4 regions of the Paenibacillus sp. FSL F4-0236 genome follow, and region 2 is predicted to be linked to each of the others. Evidence: predicted binding sites of a transcription regulator. Region 2 holds the regulator's gene; each other region holds the start of a gene.
The links. The regulator Rex, encoded in region 2, represses fermentation and respiration genes when NADH is low (regulators of the CRP and FNR family bind a similar motif). The targets are predictions, from matches to a motif close to TTGTGAAATATTTCACAA.

Region 1 (5,510 bases), 4.1 Mb from region 2:
CTTCACGATGCTCAGTGACGTCCCCAACCAACTGCTGCCAATAGCTAATTTGCCATCAACTGTCGCTGTCACCAAGACGCCGTTTACCGTGTACGAGCCGCTTGCCGTCAAACCTGTTAACTGCTCAGCCGCATAATCAATGGTGGCTACCGGTGCCGCTTCCGGCGTTGGCACAAACGTAGCCACCGTCACGCTCTTCGCTTCTGACGCAAATGCCGTCGTCGTCGCTTTCGTCCGCACATAATACGTGTCCGGATCAAGTCCCGTTACGGTTACACCTGCTACACTCGTCCATACACCTGCTGTACCTTTCTTGAATTCCATCTCGGTTGTCACGTTCGTCAATGTACCATTGTTAACACTGATCGCCGTTTCATCCGTCGCCATTACACCAGTCGGCGCCCCTGCACGAGGCGGAATGCTTAGCGTCTGCGCCGCGCTATCCAATGTCGTCGAGGCATTGCCTTTTTTCACGATGCTCAGCGACGTATCCAACCAACCACTGTTAATGGCCAGCTTACCATCTGTTGTCGCTGTTACTGCCGTACCGTTCACCGTATACGAGCCGTTTGGCACCAGACCGGTTAACTGCTCTGCCGTATAATCAATGATGGCTGCCGGTGTCACTTCCGGTGTTGCCACAAACGTAGCCACCGTCACGCTCTTCGCTTCTGACGCAAACGCCGTCACCGTCGCTTTTGTCCGGACATAGTACATGTCCGGATCAAGTCTCGTTACGGTTGCACCTGAAATATTCGTCCAAGTACCCGCCACACCCTTCTTGTACTCCATCGCAGTTGTTACGTTAGTCAATGTACCATCGTTAGCACTTATCGCCGTTTCATTCGTCGCCGTTACACCAGTCGGTGCCCCTGGACGGAATGGAATAGTCAGCGTTTGTGCCGGGCTATCCGTTGTCGACGAGCCATCGCCTTTTTTCACGATGCTCACTGACGTTCCAAACCAGCTGATGTCTATAGCTAGCTTACCATCCACTGTCGCCGTTACCGCCGTACCGTTGTTAACCGAGTAGGCGCTGTTTGGCGTCAGTCCGGTCAGTTGCTCCGCTGCATAGTCAATGATAGCCGCTGGTGCCGGAGCTCCCGTCTCAAATATTTTAGCGGTTATTCTATAATGATCAGCATCCGTATTATCGGTTGTCGCCAAGACAAGCTTGTCACCAAAGGTGGGATACAATTTGAAGCTTGGATAATATTCCACAGCGTACATCCAAGTGGCTTCATTGAAACCCTGCATAGCCACCGGAGCGGAATCCATCGGCTGATCCGATGTAAAGACTAAGTTACCGTCATTGTCATAATAATTCAGGTAAGCATACTGCGTTCCCGACCATTCTTTAAAGTTGTTGTACGCATCATTGATGGCATTGGTAGAAGTGGGGTCCGTACTTACGGTTACAAAGCCCGGATTTGCACCATCCCTATAAATAGCAGCCGAAGATTCGCCTAGAGAGCCATTTACCGTAAAATCACCTTTGCTCGTACCGTTCTTATCATATAAGGAGACTGTTGATGTGCCGTTTCTATAACTATATTGACTGAACATGAAATTGCCGTTGTTCAACGTTGATAGAAACAGCTGTTTTTCATCCGTTCTTATTCCTTTATCAATCGTTTTTAACAGAGTCCCACTATTACTGAATATCTTCAGATGAATAGTATCTGTCTGGGGCCCTACTCCCGAATTATAAGCAACCATATATACACCGTCTCCAGCGGATACATAAGACATGCTCGCATTATGGGAAACCAGCAGTGTTTCGCTCGAGATCGGGTTACCCGTAACAGAGAACACACGCGTAGCCATGCTAATATTGTCGTTTCGTTGCCAGGAAAAAGCTATATTGCCGTCAGACAATTCTGTTATAGAGACAAAGCGCGTGAGTGCCGGGGTACTGGCGGCAGAGTATGTATTAATCTGCGTTTGACCGACCACCTTTTGTCCTGACTGGTTTAGCACCATGAAATAGGCATTGGGAGTACTCTCCCTAACGGTTCCCAATTGCAAATTGTTATCGCCGCTGTCGCTTTTATGGTAAGTAATCAGAATCCTTCCATCACTTAGCGCAAGCATATTCACATCAGTCATTTTGTAATAGGTATCCATTAAGTTACTTAGAGGAACATCCGCTTTAGGAGCTCCCGTGCTGTCAAAAATCTTCAAAAAATAAGAATAAACGTAGGAATTACCTTGATAAGCGAATGTGTTCAACACTACTGCGGTACTTCCGTCAGGAAGAACATCAACATCAGAAACATTCTTACCCGAGGCGTTTGTAACTGGAGGCTGAATGGGAAAGTCCACCGTTTTGGTGAATGAAGGTGTGGCAGCGTATGCCTGGAGTGAAATCATCGGCAGTAGCCCAATGACTAAAATAAATGCCAATCCAATCTTGCCTAACTTTTTTAACATCGCTTTCCTCCTTGTCGAATGACTATTCATATAATTGTTAACGCTTCCGTAATTGCAGTTACTACAGAAAAGAAGATTTCTATCCTATTATATCGACATTCACTAGAAAATAGTTTATTTTTCGACAAAAAAATACGCTAAATCACGAATTTAATATGACTTTAGTCATATGTATTTGTGTTCAAAGAAAAAATCATAGATTCGCACATTAAAAAAGCCCTCTCTGTCTATTAAACAGATTAGGCCGTCACGTTTTGAATTCCTCATCCTGATTGCCGATGGAAAAAACGATCTATGATCATAGTTCTAGTTCATACAAAAAAACCGAGAAAGGCACTTTATTTAAAAGTGTCTATTCCTCGGTTATAGTTTATTCGTCCGTTACGTTAACTAGCTAGATTGCCCTTCCATCGCTCTAATAGATTCATCAACCTTCACCATCATGGAACATTCGACCCTCTTGCGGAAGATGTCACAGCTGAAGTCATAGGTTCCGACCAGGGAACCCGTCGCGTGTAGCGCATTGGCAGGACAACCGCCGCTGCAGTAGAGTTTCGCCCAGCAGTCTTTGCATTCCGGCTTCGAGTAGCAATTACTCTCTTTAAATTGACATTGCAGCTCAGGCTTTGTGATGCCATCCCAGAGGTTCCCCATGCTGTATTCTTCATCCCCTACGAACTGATGGCAAGGAAAAAGCTCTCCCCAAGGGGTGACAGCAAGATATTCGGTTCCTGAACCACAGCCAGTGATTCTCTTCTGGATGCAAGGTCCTTCCGAGAGGTCAAGCATGTAATGATAAAAGGTAAATCCCTTGCCTTGCTCACCGCGCCCAATCATTTCCTTGGCGAGAATTTCGTATTGGTTGTATATCTCCGGGAGGTCCTCCTCGGTAAGTGCATAAGGTTCCCTTGGATCACAGATGACCGGTTCCATTGAGAGCTTGTCAAAACCAAGGTCAGCGATATGAAATATATCGTTGGTAAAATCGACATTGTTGCGAGTGTAGGTTCCTCGTACATAGTACTCTTGGTCTCCGCGCTTACGAACGAATTCCTGGAACTTCGGAACAATATGATCGTAGCTGCCTTTTCCGTTAACCGTTTGGCGAAGTCGGTCATGAACCTCTTTTCTTCCATCCAGGCTTAATACGACATTGTACATTTCCTGATTTAAAAACTCGGTGACCTCATCGTTCAGCAGCATCCCGTTCGTCGTGAAGGTGAAGCGGAACTTCTTTTTGTATTCTTGTTCTTTGCTTCTTGCATAAGCTACGATCTGTTTAACCACTTTCCAGGCCAAAAGCGGTTCCCCGCCGAAAAAGTCGATGTCCAGGTTTCGATGATGACCCGAATTTTCAAGCAGGTAATCGATAGCTTTTTGTCCAACCTCATAGCTCATGATTGCCCTATCTCCGTTGTATTTCCCCTGGCTAGCGAAGCAATAGTCGCATGACAAATTACAGGTATGCGCAACATTGAGGCAGAGTGCCTTAACATAAGTTTTCCGTTTTTTTAAATCGAGCGAGAGGTTCTCATACTCATCTTTTGTAAAGAGCTGGCCATCATTTTTAAGTTCCTCGATATCCGCGATGGTTTCTCGAATGTCGCTCTCGGAAATGCTGGAATCATCTTTATATTTATCCAACAGCGTTGTCACGATTTTTTCGGCAGAAGTTTTCTCATAATCCGCTATAATTTCATATGCTAGGTCATCAACAACATGCACCGAGCCACTATAGGTATCGAGCACGATATTGTATCCGTTTAGTTTATATTGATGAATCATACTTACTAATCAAGCTCCTTTTGCACACAAGTAGAAACGGCTTTGCCATCCTTTAGGGATAGAATCCATTTCTTAAAAATAGCCGCCCATCAGCGGAGCAATGGGCGGTAAAATTCCGAATCCTATCTGTTCATTGCATTTTCACACTTCTGGTTTGCAACGCCGCAGGAAGTTTTACAAGCGGATTGGCAAGATGTCTGGCATGCGCCGCATCCGCCGTGTTTTGCGGTATCCATCAGTTTGCGGGTGCTCAGTGTTACGATTCTTTTCACGATAAATAACTCCTTCTGTAATTTCTTGTGATCACTTTCACTTAATTTCCATGGAACATCGTAGCAACATCACGCAAGTACGTCTATGATTCCCGTCACCTAGCAGAGCAGAGCAGAGAGAGCTTGAACATAAGCATCAACGCTAATTATGCTGCAGTCTTCGTACTTGTGATCGTAAGATGCGGTAGCGGGAACCAGAGTCAGCGCAATACTAAAAAAGTGAAACAAAAAAGAGACGGCAATGATGCCATCTCTTTAACAACGATTTTTCCTCATACTTGTCCGTAAAGTCCAATAAATATAAGGATTTCATAACACTGTATCCTTCCTTACCAGTAGAGCGACACTCTCCGATTCCATATGCACTATATGCGAACATCCCTCTCATTATCATGGCTATTGTTATGGTGGGAAGAAGTCGCGTAGAATTAGGGATTTTTGTAGGGAGTGTTTCTTGAATATTCAATGAAGTTATTTATTTTTATAATGTACTACGCCTTAGTTCATAAAAATATTGCACACTTGGATGCTTTAACTTCATCTTCTCGCTCATGTTTAAAATTCGCTTTTTTCCAACTCGTCTGTCCACTAAGGCTAGAATATTCAATAAGATATCGTCACTTTCTAAGCTCTCCTCTATGGAAATAGATAAATACTTAGTAGCTATAACAATAAAATTGGATTTACTTAATGACGTCTGTGCTGACAAAAGCTCCTTTGCAACTTCTGATATTTTTCTGCTTCTTGCAATGACTATTAAACGATCCTCCGGGATGATCCCCTTGCTATCTTTTCTAACCGCTTCAATTTCTTCATGGTTGATAGGAATTTGAAGATCTGAATCATTCTTAATCTCCTGCTCCGTCTGATACCATCTAATTGAGCTAGTTCTATCATTCATATTAAGTACGTTCTTTTTATCTACCGAAATATAACAATTCCCTGATTTATCAGGTAAATAACGGTAACTGCTTGCGCGATATTCAACCCTGCCGTATAACGCAGGACAGAGAAAACTCT
Region 2 (5,510 bases):
GTATTGCAGACGTGGTCATTACGAACCACTCTAAGCTTTTCGCAGATGTTAAGGCTGGGCATCAACTACTTCCGGCTTATGAACATCTTGTAATAGATGAGGCCCATCATCTGGAGGACGTGGCTGGCAAGCATTTAGGCATGCATATGAAGCATTTCACGGTGGCACATACACTATCGCGTCTTTATAAGGATAGTCGAAATGGCCAACTTCCTACACTTCGCCAAATGCTTCAGTCATCAGGCAGTGAGGAAGCTTCTGAATGGAGCGGAGTGATCGATAGAATCTATCCGGACCTTCTTACCGTAAAAGAAACCTGGGATCTGCTTAGTGATAAACTATTCAGCCTCTTGCCGGAACGCAGCGATGCAGCGGCGGGAGAAGCCGGCCAGTTAGTCATGCGGCTACTTCCTACCCGTAAACCGAAAGATTGGGATGAATTGGTTGCTTTAGAGAATACTATGAATCTGACATTAAGCGAAATTATCCGTAAAGGTGATAAAATGCTTAATGAGATGCGAGATCAAGAAGGTCAATCTTCCTCAGATAGCCTAGTTACCGATATTAGCGGCTTATTTAAGGATTTAGCTTCTATACGTGAGCAAGTACGGTTTTTTATGGGATTAAATGATGAGAATGTAGTATATTGGCTGGAGGCGAATGGAAATTATCGCAGTAAATCGCTACAGCTGTATGCCGTTCCTGTTGATGTTAGTACTCAGCTTAAGGAGCTGTTTTTCGACAAGAAAAAAAGTATCGTACTAACTTCGGCGACACTCTCTGTGGATAAATCATTCCAGTTTATGATTGATAATCTCGGACTTAATGAAGCTGCGGAAGAGGGGCGTCTGATGACATCACTCCTGCCTTCTCCCTTTAAGTATCGGGAGCAGGCGCTGTTAGTTATTCCGCGGGATTTCCCAAGTGTGAAGGGGAGTGTAGGCGATGCCCGATTTGTCGATACACTCGTACAGTCACTAGCAGAAGCAGCTATTACAACACGTGGGCGGATGCTTGTCCTGTTTACTTCTTACAAGATGCTACGCCAGGTTTACGATCCTCTGAAAGAGGCTCTAGCCTCACAAGAGATCACGGTGTTAGGTCAAGGCGTGGAGGGGGGCAGCCGTAGCAAGCTGATCCGCCGTTTTCAGGACAGTGCAGCTTCTGTACTGTTAGGAACAAGCAGCTTTTGGGAAGGTGTAGATATTCCAGGTGAAGCATTAACATGCTTGGCCATCGTGAGACTCCCATTTCAACCGCCAAACCACCCCCTAGCGGAAGCGAAGTCTGAGTTATTACAAGCCCAGAAAAAGAATCCGTTCATGAAGTTGTCTGTTCCTCAGGCGGTTATTCGCTTCAAGCAAGGATTTGGGAGGCTGGTACGGACAGCGCAAGATCGGGGTATTGTTATTGTGTATGACACAAGGGTGATCGAATCTCACTATGGGAAGTATTTCCTCTATTCGTTGCCTGGCCCGAAAATGGAGCATATGCTTACGGATCAAATGGTTCCTCGTATAGCGGAGTGGTTGGAAGACGGAGGCGTTTCTTGAAAAGAACGTCATCGATCTTATTAATCACTCTACAAGGAAGGGCGGTATAAGAATACCGCTCTTCCTTGAGACGAGGTGCAGATATTTCGATAGGATTTGAACAGAATATCACTTAAATTAGGAGGTAAATTATGAAATCGGATAAAATATCAGAAGCCGTTGTTCGCAGACTTCCTGTGTACTTGCGTTTCTTGAATGATCTCCAGAAACGTGAAATATTAACCGTTTCCTCACAAGAACTAGGACAAAAACTTGATTTGAATCCTGCTCAAATTCGTAAAGATTTAGCTTATTTTGGAGACTTTGGTAGAAAAGGTATCGGGTATGACGTAACTTATCTTATTGAAAAAATCCGTCATATTCTGAAGCTGGATCAACAATTGAATGTGGCTTTAGTAGGTGCCGGTAACCTTGGACATGCATTATCTAATTACAATGCTTATCTGAAAGATACTATGAAGATTACCGCTATATTTGACTCCTATGCACCTAAGGTAGGGCGGAAAATCAACTCTCTTACCGTTCAACCGATGGAGGAGCTTGGTCAGACGGTTCGTGAGCAAGGTATTCGAATTGGGATCATTACTGTGCCTGATTCAGAAGCGCAGAATGTAGCAGATATTCTCATTGAGTCTGGCATTGAGGCGATTTTGAATTTTGCACCAGTGATTCTAAAAACACCATCGAATATCCGGGTTCATGCTGCCGATTTTACAACGGATTTGCAAAGCCTTGCTTATTATTTGAAAGACGGAAAGGAAGAAAGCGGAAATGAAGAGCAGTAAAACGATTATTAAGGGCGGGCGTTTTCTTATTCCGGGAACGGATGAGCCGGTTCTGAATGGATATATGACTATTGAAGATGATTTGATCACTTACATAGGAAAAGAAGAGCCTTTAATGGAAGATGATGTGCAAGTTGTTGATGGCAGTCGTCTGCTGTTTATGCCAGGTCTGGTAAACACACATGGCCATGCGGCAATGTCATTGCTTCGTGGTTATGGAGATGATTTAGCACTTCAGGTGTGGCTTCAAGAGAAGATGTGGCCGATGGAAGCGAAATTCACTGGAGAAGATGTATACTGGGGAACCTCCTTGTCGGTACTGGAAATGCTAAAAGGTGGTACTACAACCTTCTTGGATATGTATGATCATATGGATCGAGTAGCAGAGGTAGTCGAATTATCAGGCATTCGTTCTGTACTGATGAGAGGCGTAATCGGATTATGCCCAGAGGAAGTACAAAATCACAAGCTTGCGGAAGCGATTTCTTTTGCACGAAATTGGCATGGTAAGGCTGATGGTAGAATTACGACGATGATCTCGCCACACGCCCCATATACTTGCCCACCGGACTTCTTTGTTAAGTTTGTTCAAGCGGCACATGATTTGGATTTACCGATGCATACCCATATGTCCGAGACCAAACGCGAAGTGGAGCAGAATGTGGTGGATTACGGACTTCGGCCAGTAGCGCATTTAGAGAAGCTTGGAATGTTCACACGTCCGTCTATTGTTGCACATGGCGTTCATTTGAATGATGAAGAGATCGAGATACTGGCTCGTCATGATGTAGGCGTGTCTCATAACCCAGGAAGTAATCTGAAACTGGCTAGTGGAGTGGCTCGGGTTACGGATCTTCTAAAGGCTGGTGTGAAGGTATCACTGGGTACAGATGGTGCGGCAAGCAATAATAACCTGGATATGTTTGAAGAGATGCGTCTTGCAGCCCTCATCCATAAAGGTGTAAGTGGTGATCCGACGGCTGTTCCAGCTCCGGAAGCGCTGCGTATAGCTACAGAGTATGGCGCAAAGTCTATCTTTTTAAATGATGTGGGTAGACTCGCTGTTGGCATGAAAGCGGACTTTATCGCGATTGATATAGACCAGCCGCATTTGCTACCACACACAGATCTGTTGTCTCATGCTGTATACTCTGCCAGTGCCAAGGATGTTGAGCATGTATGGGTGAATGGTAAACAGGTTGTAAAACACGGAGAATGTGTAACGCTAGATGAGGAAGCAATCCGTCGTAAGGCACAAGAATCATTTGATGGACTGCTTAAACGGTAGTCTAAGATCATAACGAATAACTGAAAGGCTGTGACTTTCTGCGATTGCAAAGTTACAGCCTTTTGTGTTTCTGATAATTAGATCATTGAATTGGATATGAAACTTTGGATAAACACACAGGTGTGTTATATAATCAAAAAAGATATATTACTAGAAAGGGAGCTGTACCTTGAAGAAAAGGAAAAAATGGATCCTCCTGGGGTCAGTTCTGATTCTGCTCCTTCTGTTCGGACTTATCCAGTTCTATGCTTATATTATGAAAGATCAATGGAACGAGCGAGATATCGCTAAGGATGTCGCTAAAACCAGTGCTGGTCTGACAGAGGTAACCAAAGCGCAGAAATCCGTGTGGGATGATAATGCGGTGTACTGGGTCTTAACAGGGAAGAATGAAGCCGGGACCGAGTTGATGGTTTGGGTACGTTTTACTGTAGACGGGAAGTTTGCTGAAGGAACCGACGCAGTATATGCTGAAGAACTAAGTAAAGGGACCTCTGAAGCGAAAATGCGTAGCCTTATAAAAGCCGATCTTCCGGACATCAGCATTGAGCGGTTGTTGCCAGGAGTATATAACGGGGAGTATGCTTGGCAGCTTTTTTATAAACAAAGCGGTCGATATTATTATCAATTTTATCGGTTCTCAGATGGGGCTCGAATGGGTGAAGGTTACAGTTTACCTAGCCGCTAAATTAAACAAAAGCATTATAGGAGAAACAAGCGGACCATTTATGGTTCGCTTGTTTTTTAAAATGACATATTATTTGATATACTATAAGTACACGAATTGTGATATACTATAAGAGTAGTTTTTATGTATTGGTATTTAAAGATTCATACGAAAAAAGGTCTGTTAGTTAAGAGTAACAGCCCTTTTTTTGTCGAATTAAATCAATAAATTTAATAAAATGGAAAGAATTAAAAAATAAAATTTTAAATATCTTCACACTTTTTTTCAATATAGTATATACACCTGTGATATACTACTGTTTGTAATTAGAACAGTGTTAGTAGAACGTCAGGCTCTGATGAGCTCTTAGCAGCTATGACTTTGGATCATTCTGTTTACATTTTTTCATCTTTGAGAGGAGGACGTTTCTTGAAATTACGTCTTGTACCTGTACTGATAACGTCTCTACTGTCGGCTATGCTATTATTCGGAGGATTCTTTTTATATCGTCAGTTTGCTTTACAGGAACCGCTCCAAAAGATTGTAACCGGATTTGAGGGAGTAAATACTTCACATATTAGTATTAACCGCGATGAGGTCACTTTGAAACTTGATTTGCAGCCGGGCACGAATTTACGTGATCTAGTATCGTATGTATCCAAAGAAGGAAAATCAGTGATTGAAGGACGTAAACTTAAACTCGATGTGGAGCAAAATTCAAGTGAACTATTGGATGATTACTGGGATAAAGCGATGTTCTCTGTAGCTGAAGCCATGGAGAGCCGTAAATATACGATTATACCTACAGAACTTGATAGATTGAAACAGCAAAATACGGAATTTAAAGATGTGATAGCATCTACTGATATCGACGACAACAATGTGTACGTAAGCTTGAGTAATGGAAAAGAAAGCAAATTTATTATTTTGCCGCGAAAACCTGCGACCTTGGGGGTATGGAATAATGCCTAAGTACCTTAAAGAAATTTTACTCGGATTTATTCCTGTGCTGTTTATTTTCATGGCTTTTTTAGGTATTAATATATTCCCGATTGTTATAGCAGCTGGAATGCTTACTGCATTACTTATAATTGCTCATTTGCGTGGCGGGCTTACGGTGAACGCTGGTGCGGGGAAGAAACGCCAGAAGGAAGGGCCTTCAAAGCTCACTTTTGAAGAAATTGGTGGGCAAGACAATGCGAAGCAAGAGCTTCGTG
Region 3 (5,510 bases), 4.9 Mb from region 2:
TTAGAACCTACTACTTCAGCTTTCACTTCATCCTGATCTATAATGCTTTTCATTGCCTCAGCGGCTTCCTTACCATCGAGAGTAGCATGGAAATCCGAACCTACCAATCGTACAGGCAAAAAATATTCCGGTGCCAAGATCAGAATGGTTAAGCCCGTAACCAGTGTCATCTGATCGTTGACCAGACGCAGGCCAAGACTTACCGCGACGGAAGCAACGGATAACATCGTAAAGAAGTCCAGCGCGAACGAAGACAAAAAGGCTACTCGCAGTGTACGCATCGTCGCCGAGCGATACCGATCGCTGACGGTGGCAATACTCGTGCTATGACTACGACTGCGGCCCAGAAATTTCAGCGTTTCTAGCCCACGGAGGGAGTCTACGAAATGATTAGATAAGGTACGATAAGATTTCAGCTGACGGTCCATCTGCTTGCGAGCCGTCATCCCGATCAAGATCATAAAAACAATAATAATCGGCATAGTGATCGTTAGAATTATCCCACTCGCGGTATCCATCTTGTAGATATAAATAAGCACCAAAATCGGTGTAATTGACATCCCTACCATTCTAGGGATAATCGCTTCTAAATATGTGCGGAACTTTGTTACGCCTTCCAGCACAAGTGTGACAAGATCCCCGGTTCCACGCCCGCCCACCATTCTGGGTCCAAGCTGGAAGAGCTTATCCATCATTTCCCTCCGCATGTTGCTGCCTGTTGCTTCCGCAAAGCGGTAAGAGATACGGCTCATCAGCATGGCGCAAGCATGGCGCACTAGAAATGCAAGAAGGAACAATAGCGAAGTAGCCCATTGTTCCTTCAGAGGTTCTCCTGCAAATAGCGCAGAGATGACTTCTGCCAGCCATTTGGCCAACAGAAGTATGGACATGCTTTGCACCAGGGTAAGGAGGCCAACGATCAGAAATACCGGCTTAGCTCCTTTATACCCAAGCAAATTTTTATCCATTAGTATTCAAGATGCTCCTTCTCGTGAACGCGTTTATGAAAGACAAAGTAACTCCAAATTTGATATCCCAATACGAATGGAAGGATGGTCAGTGCCACAATCGTCATTACCTTTAAAGAGTAATGTCCCGAAGCCGCATTGGTAATTGTCAAATTAAAGGCTTGATCGATTGAACTAATCATAACACGTGGGAACAATCCTACAAAGATAGAAGTTACGGACAATGCTATTACCGCTCCTGTCATTCCAAAAGCATAGCCGTCCTTCTTCTTCGTCATGAAATAACCCGATAATATGAACGCGATAATTCCCAGCGCTACTATAATCATAAGAACTAAACCACGTTGTTCGAAAATATCAGTCATATAATAAGTCATTACCACGAAAGCGAGCAATAGAGCCCCAAGTGGCAAAAGCAATCTTTGCGCCATTTTTCGAGCGCGAGCCTGTAGATCACCCACTGTACGCAACGTTGTGAACATGAGACCATGTACCAAACAAAGAAGGACAACAGTCACACCAGCTACTACGGTATACACATTTACGATATCTGTAAAACCTGCGTACATTTGCATATCCCCATCAATCGGCAAACCTTTGATGAAGCTGGCGAACACCACAGCAAGGAGGAAAGGTGGGAGGAAGCTGCCGAAAAAGATACAAACATCCCAAGTTTTTTTCCAAGCTACGGAATCCCGTTTACCTCTAAATTCAAAAGCAACACCACGTGCAATCAAAGCTAATAAAGCAAAGACAAAGGGAATGTAAAATCCGCTAAACAACGTTGCATACCACTCAGGGAAAGCCGCAAACATTGCACCCGCAGCAGTAATTAACCATACCTCGTTTCCATCCCAGAAGGGTCCGATCGAGTTAATCAGAATCCGGCGCTCAGTGTCATTCTTAGCGAGAATTTGTGTTTCCATCCCTACGCCGAAATCGAAACCCTCCAGGAAGAAGAACCCTATAAACAGAACTGCAATGAGCACAAACCACAATTCATTAAGAGACATCATTGGGCGCCCTCCTCGTTATATGGATCATGCGAATCCCCGTGATCGTTATCCATCGCATAAGGACCTTTTTTAATCACTTTCATAAACAAACCAATTAGAACTAATCCGAGAATGGCGTAAATCGCTGTAAAAGAAATAACAGAGAATAGAACCTGACCACTTGTAATGTTAGGCGACACACTGTCTTCCGTTGTCATCAATCCGAATACCGTCCATGGCTGACGCCCGAATTCGGTCATGACCCAACCTGCTGTATTCGCGATTGGAGGAAGCAGTATTCCCCATAACATAAACCGCATAAACCAAGTGTTTGGACGGTCCATCTTTTTGCGCCACATTAAATACATTGCGTACATACCCATTACGATCATTAACGTTCCTGCTAGAACCATGATCCGGAAACTCCAGAATGTCGTACGTACTGGCGGGATATAGTCACCGGGGCCATAGGTTTGCTCATACTCAGCTTGCAGCTCAAGCATACCTTTAACTTCACCGGAAAATTTACTGTATGAAAGGAAGCTTAGCATATACGGAATTTGAAATTCTCCAGAACTTTCCTGCTTGTCAGGATCAATGTTAGCCCATACGGTCCAAGGTGCTGGGTCACCACTCTTACCCCACAGTCCTTCAGAAGCCGCCATCTTCATAGGTTGAGTCTCAACCAAATACTGTGCTTGCGCATGGCCTGCCACGGCTACACCAATAGAAGAAATGATACCTACGATTGCTGCAATTTGAAAAGATTTCTTAAAGAAAGATACATCTTGTTTCTTCAATATCTTATACGCACTAATACCCGTTACGAGGAAGGCGCCTGTTGCATACGCAGCAAGAACCGTGTGCGGGAATTCAACCAGCAATTGTCCGTTCGTAATGAGCGCGAAGAAATCATTCATTTCTGCCCGTCCATTATTTATCTCAAATCCCACAGGATGCTGCATAAAGGAGTTCGCTGCTAGAATCCAGAAAGCGGATAACATCGTACCGAAAGCTACTAGCCAGATGGATAACAAGTGCACTCTTTTGGACACTTTGTCCCAGCCGAATATCCAGATGCCAATAAAAGTAGACTCCAGAAAAAAAGCTGCCAATGCTTCGACTGCAAGTGGAGCCCCGAATACATCACCCACAAAACGTGAATAATCAGACCAGTTCATCCCGAACTGAAATTCCTGCAAAATACCTGTAACTACCCCTACTGCAAAGTTGATGAGAAACAGCTTTCCCCAGAACTGTGCCATTCTTTTGTACTCTTCATTGCCTTTTCTAACGTACATGGTCTCCATGATCGCAATCAAGAGCGCTAGTCCGATTGATACCGGTACAAAGAAATAGTGGAATATTGTCGTCGACGCAAATTGTATACGCGACAGCATTACTGTATCCATATTTTTCCCTTCCTTCTCCCCTTTTCGTTAACTATATTGTGTCAAAAATTTAGACGCACTTTTGTGATAAATGTCACACAAAGGGGTGCTTTTAACGGTGAAATTCAAATGATTTGTGACAAAAATCACAATTTACCTTAAAAAAAGCAAAAAAAATAAGACGGTTTGACCGTCTTGAAGTTGTTCACTGTTCTATAACAAGCTTGACTCATAAAGGCATTGGTTAGGTAATGGAAATACCCTTCTTCAGCGATTTGAGATCGCCATTCGAATTAAGCAATTGTGGTAGCATCTTCGTGCTGCGAACCATTGGAGAGTCACATAGACGGCAAGAAGGCGCATGTTCAAATGCGAAATTATCCCTCATCCATCCGTTGCATCCATCATTGGTACACGCCCAAATCGCGGTATTTTCTTCCGGTATTTCTTCCAAAGGTTTCTTCCGGTAGTTCATTGCCGTTCCTCCCATCCTGTAAGTCAATAGTGACTAACTAGATATAAAAAGACCGTCCCAACTTTCACAAGCTGGGACGGTTTCTTCTATTATTACAGTTTTACAACGTTTTCGGCTTGTGGTCCACGGTTGCCTTGAACAACGTTGAATTCAACGCGTTGGCCTTCGTCCAAAGTTTTGAAGCCGTCGCCAGTGATTGCGCTGAAGTGAACGAATACGTCGCTTCCGCCTTCAACTTCGATAAATCCGAATCCTTTTTCTGCGTTGAACCATTTAACTGTACCTGTTTGCATGTGTGTTACCTCCACAAATTTAAATTAATATGTTCTTTTTATCTTCAAACAAAGAAAAAATTCACACATTGAAAAAGGTTGTATTACCGAATATAACAGCCCTTTTCAATGCGAAAATTAGGGACTAAATGTATGATTGATATCATATTACCACACCTGATTAGCAAAGGCAAGCTGGCATCCGTATATATCCGTTTCTACCCTAATAAGTATTACCTTCCAATGTAAGGGTTGCCAGTCAGCCCAAAATTGATTAAATCAGCTTATAATTGCCATATTTATCAAAACTTTAGAAGAAATAGATCCCCGATAGCGATACAGAGTATCGCTATTTCAGGAAGCTCTACCTTCTCAACCGAAGGGGTAGTCCGCTCTACTTGTCATTACTGCTATATCATTATATGCCGACTTCCAGCATATTATTCCTCTGGTTTTTCAAGAAGTTTTACTGTAGTCTGATTGACTTTCCCATTTCGATAATAGGTAATCTTCAGATCCTCACCAATCTTCGTCTGATTATATAAATACTTGCGAAGGGAAAGCGTGGATGTAATAGGTTCATCATTAAATTTCGTAATTACATCATTGAACTGTATTCCCGCTTCTTGTGCAGGTCCAACAGCATCCAGAACTACAACTCCATCCTTAACATTGTTCGGTAGGTTCAGTTCCTTGCGTTGGTCCTCTGCGAGAGGAATGTAAGGATTGTTTAAATCTACCGAATATACGCCCAAGTAGGAACGGGCAATCCGCCCTTTCTCAGCCAGTTCATTAGCGGTATCTATCACATGGTTAGCTGGAATAGCAAAACCCAGCCCTTCTACACCTGCATCGGAGATTTTCATCGTGTTAATACCGATGACTTTACCATCCAGATCCACAAGCGCCCCGCCGCTATTGCCTTCATTAATTGCTGCATCGGTCTGAATGACCTCTTGCTCCCAATCATATACGCCGTCCTGATTCAAGGATACGGGAACCTTCCGTTCAGTATAGCTGACAATACCTGAAGTCAATGTGTCACCAAGTCCCAACGGGTTTCCGATGGCAATGACCGTTTCACCTAGACGAAGCTTCGAGGAATCCCCGAGCTCTGCGATTGTATTGATCCCTTTGGCATCAATAGAAAGGACCGCGATGTCACTCACTTTATCCGTTCCAACGAGTGTAGCTTTACGTGTCTCGCCATCTACTGTTACGACTTCAAGATTGCTAGAGTCTTCGATGACATGGTTATTAGTAATGATAAATGCTTTATTATCTACCTTTTTATAAATCACTCCAGAGCCTAATGCTGACTCATCCAGAATGTTCAATTCTTTATTATCTTCTTTATGATTGATAATACTTACTACTGCAGGACGAACCGTAGCAGCGGCTTGAATGAT
Region 4 (5,510 bases), 5.3 Mb from region 2:
ATCGCCAATGCACACATCTGTCTCTAATAAGCCGGCAGTTGTTATATTTTCCCCGAAGGCAGAGTATTCCAGTTTCTTCCCAAGCTGCTGCTCCCAGTAGGGATAATGCTCGATGGGGTAGGCACAAACTGCCTTGTCAGGTCCCCCGTGATGTTTAAGGTCTGCTTGCCCGTCTCCATCAAATCCGCTCATATGTAGCTGAACTGATCCTTCGACAGGCATTTTATAAATCCCAGTCTCCAAAGGTTTCCCCCGATAATCCACTGTTACCGGCCGCCCCACATTAAGCGAGATGATCTCCATATCCTTCTCCTCCTGTCAGCATGCAGCACATAAAGATTTCATCCACATATCGACCGCCAAGATAAAACTCCTCCCGCAGACGTCCCTCTTCCACAAACCCGCATTTACGATAAAAAGAAAGCGCTGATTCATTACAGGATAATACGCGCAGACGCAGCTTACGAATGGCGTTATCTGCGGCATGTTCCTTAATAGCCTCTATGAGCTGCCGACCAATACCTAAACGTTGATAATCCGGATGAACAGCAATATTGACCTCGCACACATGCCTGTTACTCTCCATTCGACTAGGGCAGCCAAACCCAACATATCCGCATAGCTTGTCATCCTTTAGTGCTACTAGCTGCGAACCCGGGGGAGCATTCAGTAGATAATCCTCTTGGGAACGCCACATTAATGGCCCCGGGCTAGTGTTCTCCGTCCAGATCATATGATCCAGATGAATCAGTTCCCGCACGTCTTTAATCTCTGAGAACCTTATTATAAACCTATCCTTGTTGCTAAGTTTCATAAAGATGTACACCCCTTGCCTTGCACCTCTATAGAATTCACAGTAGATCATTTGAATCCACTATGCTCAACTCTCAACTATCCCATTGACCGCTCCAATGAATTTCCTCGGCGGTTGATATACGCATGAACGATAAAGAATCCTACGGACAGCAGTGCCATCGCACATGCCAACCATGCGGTAGGCGCTAAGCCTCCACTATCGTATAACCTACCCATTAAGTATGGTCCAATCACCCTGCCGACTGCCCCCATGCCTCCACTTAGCCCTAAATAAAAAGGAGCACTGCGACCTGCATGATCCGAAATAAAGGAAGGCATGGCCGGAGATATCAGCATTTCCCCAAGCGTAGCGAGTACCATCCCAAGCACTAGACCTGAATAAGTCGGCATCCATAAAAGAACAGCATACCCACCCAAATAAAATAGAGCACTTACTGTCATTTGCGCCGTTGAGGTAGATGCGAACCAGCGTTTAATTACTGTTACGAGCGGCTGAGCTGCAAAAATGAGAATTCCGTTAAGCGTCCAGAGAAAACCATAAGTCTTCTTAGGCCAGCCCTCAGAAATAATGAACGGAGATACCCCTGTATTCCAGATAGAGTTCCCTAATAGTAGGAACATCGAGGCAATACCCATATAAAGATAAATTCGTGTATGCCCCATTAGCTTCCAGGTAGATTGTTTGTCAGGACCAGCCTTCTGGTGTTCTGCGACCTCCTGTGGAGAATCTCCTCCGACTTTCTTGAGATATACAAAAAAGAATACCGCAAATACCGCTGAAGTTACGCCGTTCATCACAAAGCTGAGCATATAAGAAATATCGGCCAAAAAACCACTTAACGCCGTACCCAGTGCTACACCAATATTATTAGCGACATAAATAACATTAAACAACTCTCCGCGCTGCTTCGTAAAACGAAAGCCGATAAATGCCTGAATCGCAGGTAAGGACAGTGAATTAAAGAGCCCTACCAGTCCCATCGCGACCATAAATAACGTCCAGTTGTTACTTGCTGCCGGCAAAGTGAACAGAGCAAGTGCATTCATGCCCAGCGCTCCAACAATTAGCCGGTTAACGCCTACCTTATGATAGAGTGAGCCCCCGAGTAGTTGACCCACAATTCCTCCAACTGATTGAATAAGAATCACTAATCCGGCATCCGACATGCTGCGTCCAAGCTCATCAAAAACATACATTGTAACCAATGGCCACATCAGCGCACTACCCGTTGCATTAATAAGACTAGCAATTAAAAATATCTTAACCTCTTTAGGATAATTCTGTAAAAACTTCATAAGTAGTGTACATCCCCTGTAATATATGTGTCATTATTCCATCCAGTATTATCCCAAAACAGGGTTCAGGGCAAGCAGACGCATTGACGTGCTATCGTGATAAAGTCTCAGTATACTTCACCTCTTATTTAGGACTAACTTCTAACGTAGCTGAGAAAAAAGTAGCACCTTTCACGTCCGCAGTCCTCCCTATTTCTACTATCTATTTATATTTTATAGTTGCCGCTGTCTTCCGTAAAGTAGACTAAACAATAATGAAGTGTTTCGTTATTACAAAGTCGGGGTAATAGAGCCTAGAAACACTCCCCCTTTTAAAATTCGCTGTGCATCCGAATTCGTTCCCCCGAGCTCGGATACATCACGGCGGATTTTATTTGTCTATACAGCAAAAAGCACCCCTCAACTATTCTAAGGAGTGCTCTATAAGATAGGTTTAGGCGTGTTTTTTTACACCGCTGCCGGACATGCTGTCCACGGACTGAATAGATGCAGGCTCTTTGCGCAGGTAAGCCATCCAATAAGCTGCCGCAACAAAGATCGCACCGCCCGTCAAGTTTCCTAGCCATACCGGAACAAAATTGTTGAAGTACTCTCCCCATGAAAAATAACCTTCAAAAATAGCTGCCGGAATTAAGAACATGTTGGCTACAACGTGCTGGAAGCCGATAGCTACAAAAGCCATCGTTGGGAACCAGATACCGAGGATTTTGCCACTGAAGTTATCTGCTCCATAGGAGAGCCATACCGCCAAAGCTACGAGCCAGTTACAACCGATACCGGAAACAAATGCCGGCAAGAAGTCTGCCTCAAGCTTATGTCCTGCCATCTCCACTAATTTTTCCAAATACACACCGTCAGAGGTTAAACCAACCACGTGACCGAAAAAGTAAGCTACAAACAAAGCTCCCGCTAAATTGCTCAGGGTAATCAATACGAGATTCTTAACCACTTCCCAGAAGGATATCTTTTTCGCCATAAAAGCAAGTGGCACAGCCATCATATTGCCTGTCAGCAGTTCTCCTCCTGCAAGCAGTACTAGAATCAATCCGACAGGGAAGACAGCTGCCCCAATAAAGTTAGCGATGGATCCCCATTCATGTGGTGCGCCAGCAATGACGCGAATATCCAGTAAAAATCCGAGCGCGATAAACGCTCCTCCCAGAAAGCCCAGAATTAGTACGGTGCTTAAAGGATTGTGCGCCTTTTTTATGCCGTTCTCGACCGTGACTGCGGCAATCTGCTGCGGTTTATTATAAGCCATGATTCCTATCCCCTTCATCTATTTACTTAAAATTTGTTCCTTTACGACCATTGTAGCGTGTCATAAAACACATTAACGTGATAATTATCACTTAATGAAAAACTAAGTGAAACTTTTCACTGACATGTCAAATTTAACGAAGCACATCCATAATTACATTTGTAAGAACAGGCTCCATATTATTTTAAAGGTAAATAGTACCAACATCAATCACAAAAAACCGGAGCCATATATGGCTCCGGTTTACCCAACTTTATTGTTCACAGGCAATTAAATTATACGGTTACTGCCTCTTTGCTTGGTACTGATGCCGGTAGCGATTCGAGGCCTACTGTATTCAGGAAGTTCCAAGGCTTGTTGTAATGAGGTTGGAAGAAGAAATCGATAAAGGCAAGCTGATCGATTGTCATTTTATTTTGAATACATACAGATACTGTGTTGATCGATTGCGTCAAATCCGTCTTGGACAAGATTTGCGCTCCGAGAATGCGGCGTGTGGCGCGATCAAATACCACTTTTAATTGCACCTGCTCGAAGGTTGGCATAAATTCTGGACGGTAGTTGTCAATAATCATGGTAGTTTCTACGTCCATTCCTTCAGCCTTAGCCCCTTCTTCCGTAAGACCGGTAGCAGCGATATTATCTTCATAAATCTTAATGCCCGAAGTCCCTTGAGTACCCATATAAGGAATCGTCTCTTTCACTAAGTTACGTGCGACCAAAGTGCCCATCCGTACTGCATTGGTTGCCAGTGGAATATAAGCGTGCTTACCCGTAGGGTTGTAATGAATCGCGCAGCTGTCACCAGCGGCATACACATCTGGGCAACTAGTCTGCATATAATCATTAACCAGAATTGCGCCATTAGGCAGCATATCCACTTGACCTTTTAACAGCTCAGTATTCGGACGGAAGCCGATGCAGAGAATTACAAGATCCGCCTCATGCTCCCCTTCGCTTGTGATAACCTTGGTAACTTTACCACCTTCACCAGCAAAAGAACTTACCTTCTCATTCAGCGCTAATTTAATACCATGATCCTTAAAGGATTGTTCGATCGGCGCAGTAAACTCTGGGTCCAAATATTTATTCAAAATACGATCTTCGCCATCAATCAGCGTAACTTGCTTTCCGTTCATTTGGAAGGCTTCCACCAACTCAACGCCGATATACCCAGCGCCTACGACTGTGATTTTATTCGCTTGTTTAGCTTTTTCTATAATGGTATTGGAATGATCATAGTTCTTGCAAAGCAAGACGCCTTCCAGCTCAATCCCTTCGAGCTTTGGTACAATCGGCCATGATCCCGTAGTCATAATCAGCTTATCGTAGGTATCGTCAAACTCCTGTCCGGTTACCAAATTGCGAACACGCAATGTTTTGGACTTCGTATCTACAACGGTCACTTCATGACGCATGTTGGTCTTTACACCAAGCTCAGCAAGCTTCTCAGGGGAAGAATAGAACAGCCCGTGTGGGTCCTTGACCACTCCACCTACGTATAAAGCAATTCCACAAGATAAGAAAGAAATATTATCATTACGCTCATAAACCGTAATCTCGGCTTCCGGGTGAAGCTTAGCAGTATTTACAATTGCGGCAGTTCCGGCATGGGTACATCCAATGACAGCTACTTTCATTATTTTCTTCCTCCTTCAAATGGACAACCTGGTTATATATTCGAATTGCTTGACTGACCAAATTAGATATCTGATCACCGATGAGTTAATTGTGATTTATTTCACTTTATAAACTGATTATATTGTGATATTTATCACATTACAAGTCTTTTCGCCTATATTCTCAGATTGTTCACAATTTTAAGCATTTTCCGTCACTGCTGCCGATTGCGACCTCGTTAGCTTTGCCATGGGCGTAGGACATTATGTTCTGCCCCCTCAGGATATACTTTCTTATAACGCGCAAAAAAAGGCTTCCCCCTAAACCAACAGGGAAAAGCCTGATCATAAACTGAATCTACACCAAACCGTGAATCACGCCATCCTCATCCATCCATAGTGCCTCAGCAGCTGGCTTAGCCGGTAGACCTGGCATCGTAACGATATTGCCCGTAATCACTACAGCAAACCCTGCACCGAGCGAAAGGGTAATATCACGGATACCTACCGTGAAACCT

Region 1: the regulator Rex is predicted to act here: its motif matches at 4,516-4,533, upstream of scfA (six-cysteine ranthipeptide SCIFF).
Region 3: the regulator Rex is predicted to act here: its motif matches at 3,489-3,506, upstream of NSQ29_RS27645 (cytochrome ubiquinol oxidase subunit I).
Region 4: the regulator Rex is predicted to act here: its motif matches at 3,478-3,495, upstream of NSQ29_RS29145 (formate/nitrite transporter family protein).

Annotation. Positions count from the first base shown of each region.
Region 1 covers NZ_JBBOBK010000001.1:5,364,538-5,370,047, forward strand. Annotated here, with positions in the region: gene NSQ29_RS23965 (S-layer homology domain-containing protein) at 1-2,433, opposite strand, end outside; gene scfB (thioether cross-link-forming SCIFF peptide maturase) at 2,824-4,218, opposite strand; gene scfA (six-cysteine ranthipeptide SCIFF) at 4,341-4,490, opposite strand; gene NSQ29_RS23980 (SF0329 family protein) at 4,972-5,510, opposite strand, start outside.
Region 2 covers NZ_JBBOBK010000001.1:1,278,757-1,284,266, forward strand. Annotated here, with positions in the region: gene dinG (ATP-dependent DNA helicase DinG) at 1-1,553, shown strand, start outside; gene NSQ29_RS05845 (redox-sensing transcriptional repressor Rex) at 1,685-2,338, shown strand; gene NSQ29_RS05850 (amidohydrolase) at 2,325-3,626, shown strand; gene NSQ29_RS05855 (cell wall elongation regulator TseB-like domain-containing protein) at 3,796-4,314, shown strand; gene NSQ29_RS05860 (hypothetical protein) at 4,723-5,265, shown strand; gene NSQ29_RS05865 (AAA family ATPase) at 5,258-5,510, shown strand, end outside.
Region 3 covers NZ_JBBOBK010000001.1:6,189,736-6,195,245, reverse strand. Annotated here, with positions in the region: gene cydD (thiol reductant ABC exporter subunit CydD) at 1-968, opposite strand, end outside; gene cydB (cytochrome d ubiquinol oxidase subunit II) at 968-1,984, opposite strand; gene NSQ29_RS27645 (cytochrome ubiquinol oxidase subunit I) at 1,981-3,375, opposite strand; gene NSQ29_RS27640 (cold-shock protein) at 3,599-3,829, opposite strand; gene NSQ29_RS27635 (cold-shock protein) at 3,922-4,122, opposite strand; gene NSQ29_RS27630 (S1C family serine protease) at 4,542-5,510, opposite strand, start outside.
Region 4 covers NZ_JBBOBK010000001.1:6,534,279-6,539,788, reverse strand. Annotated here, with positions in the region: gene NSQ29_RS29160 (MOSC domain-containing protein) at 1-303, opposite strand, end outside; gene NSQ29_RS29155 (GNAT family N-acetyltransferase) at 284-814, opposite strand; gene NSQ29_RS29150 (MFS transporter) at 892-2,112, opposite strand; gene NSQ29_RS29145 (formate/nitrite transporter family protein) at 2,546-3,373, opposite strand; gene NSQ29_RS29140 (FAD-dependent oxidoreductase) at 3,649-5,013, opposite strand; gene NSQ29_RS29135 (formate--tetrahydrofolate ligase) at 5,351-5,510, opposite strand, start outside.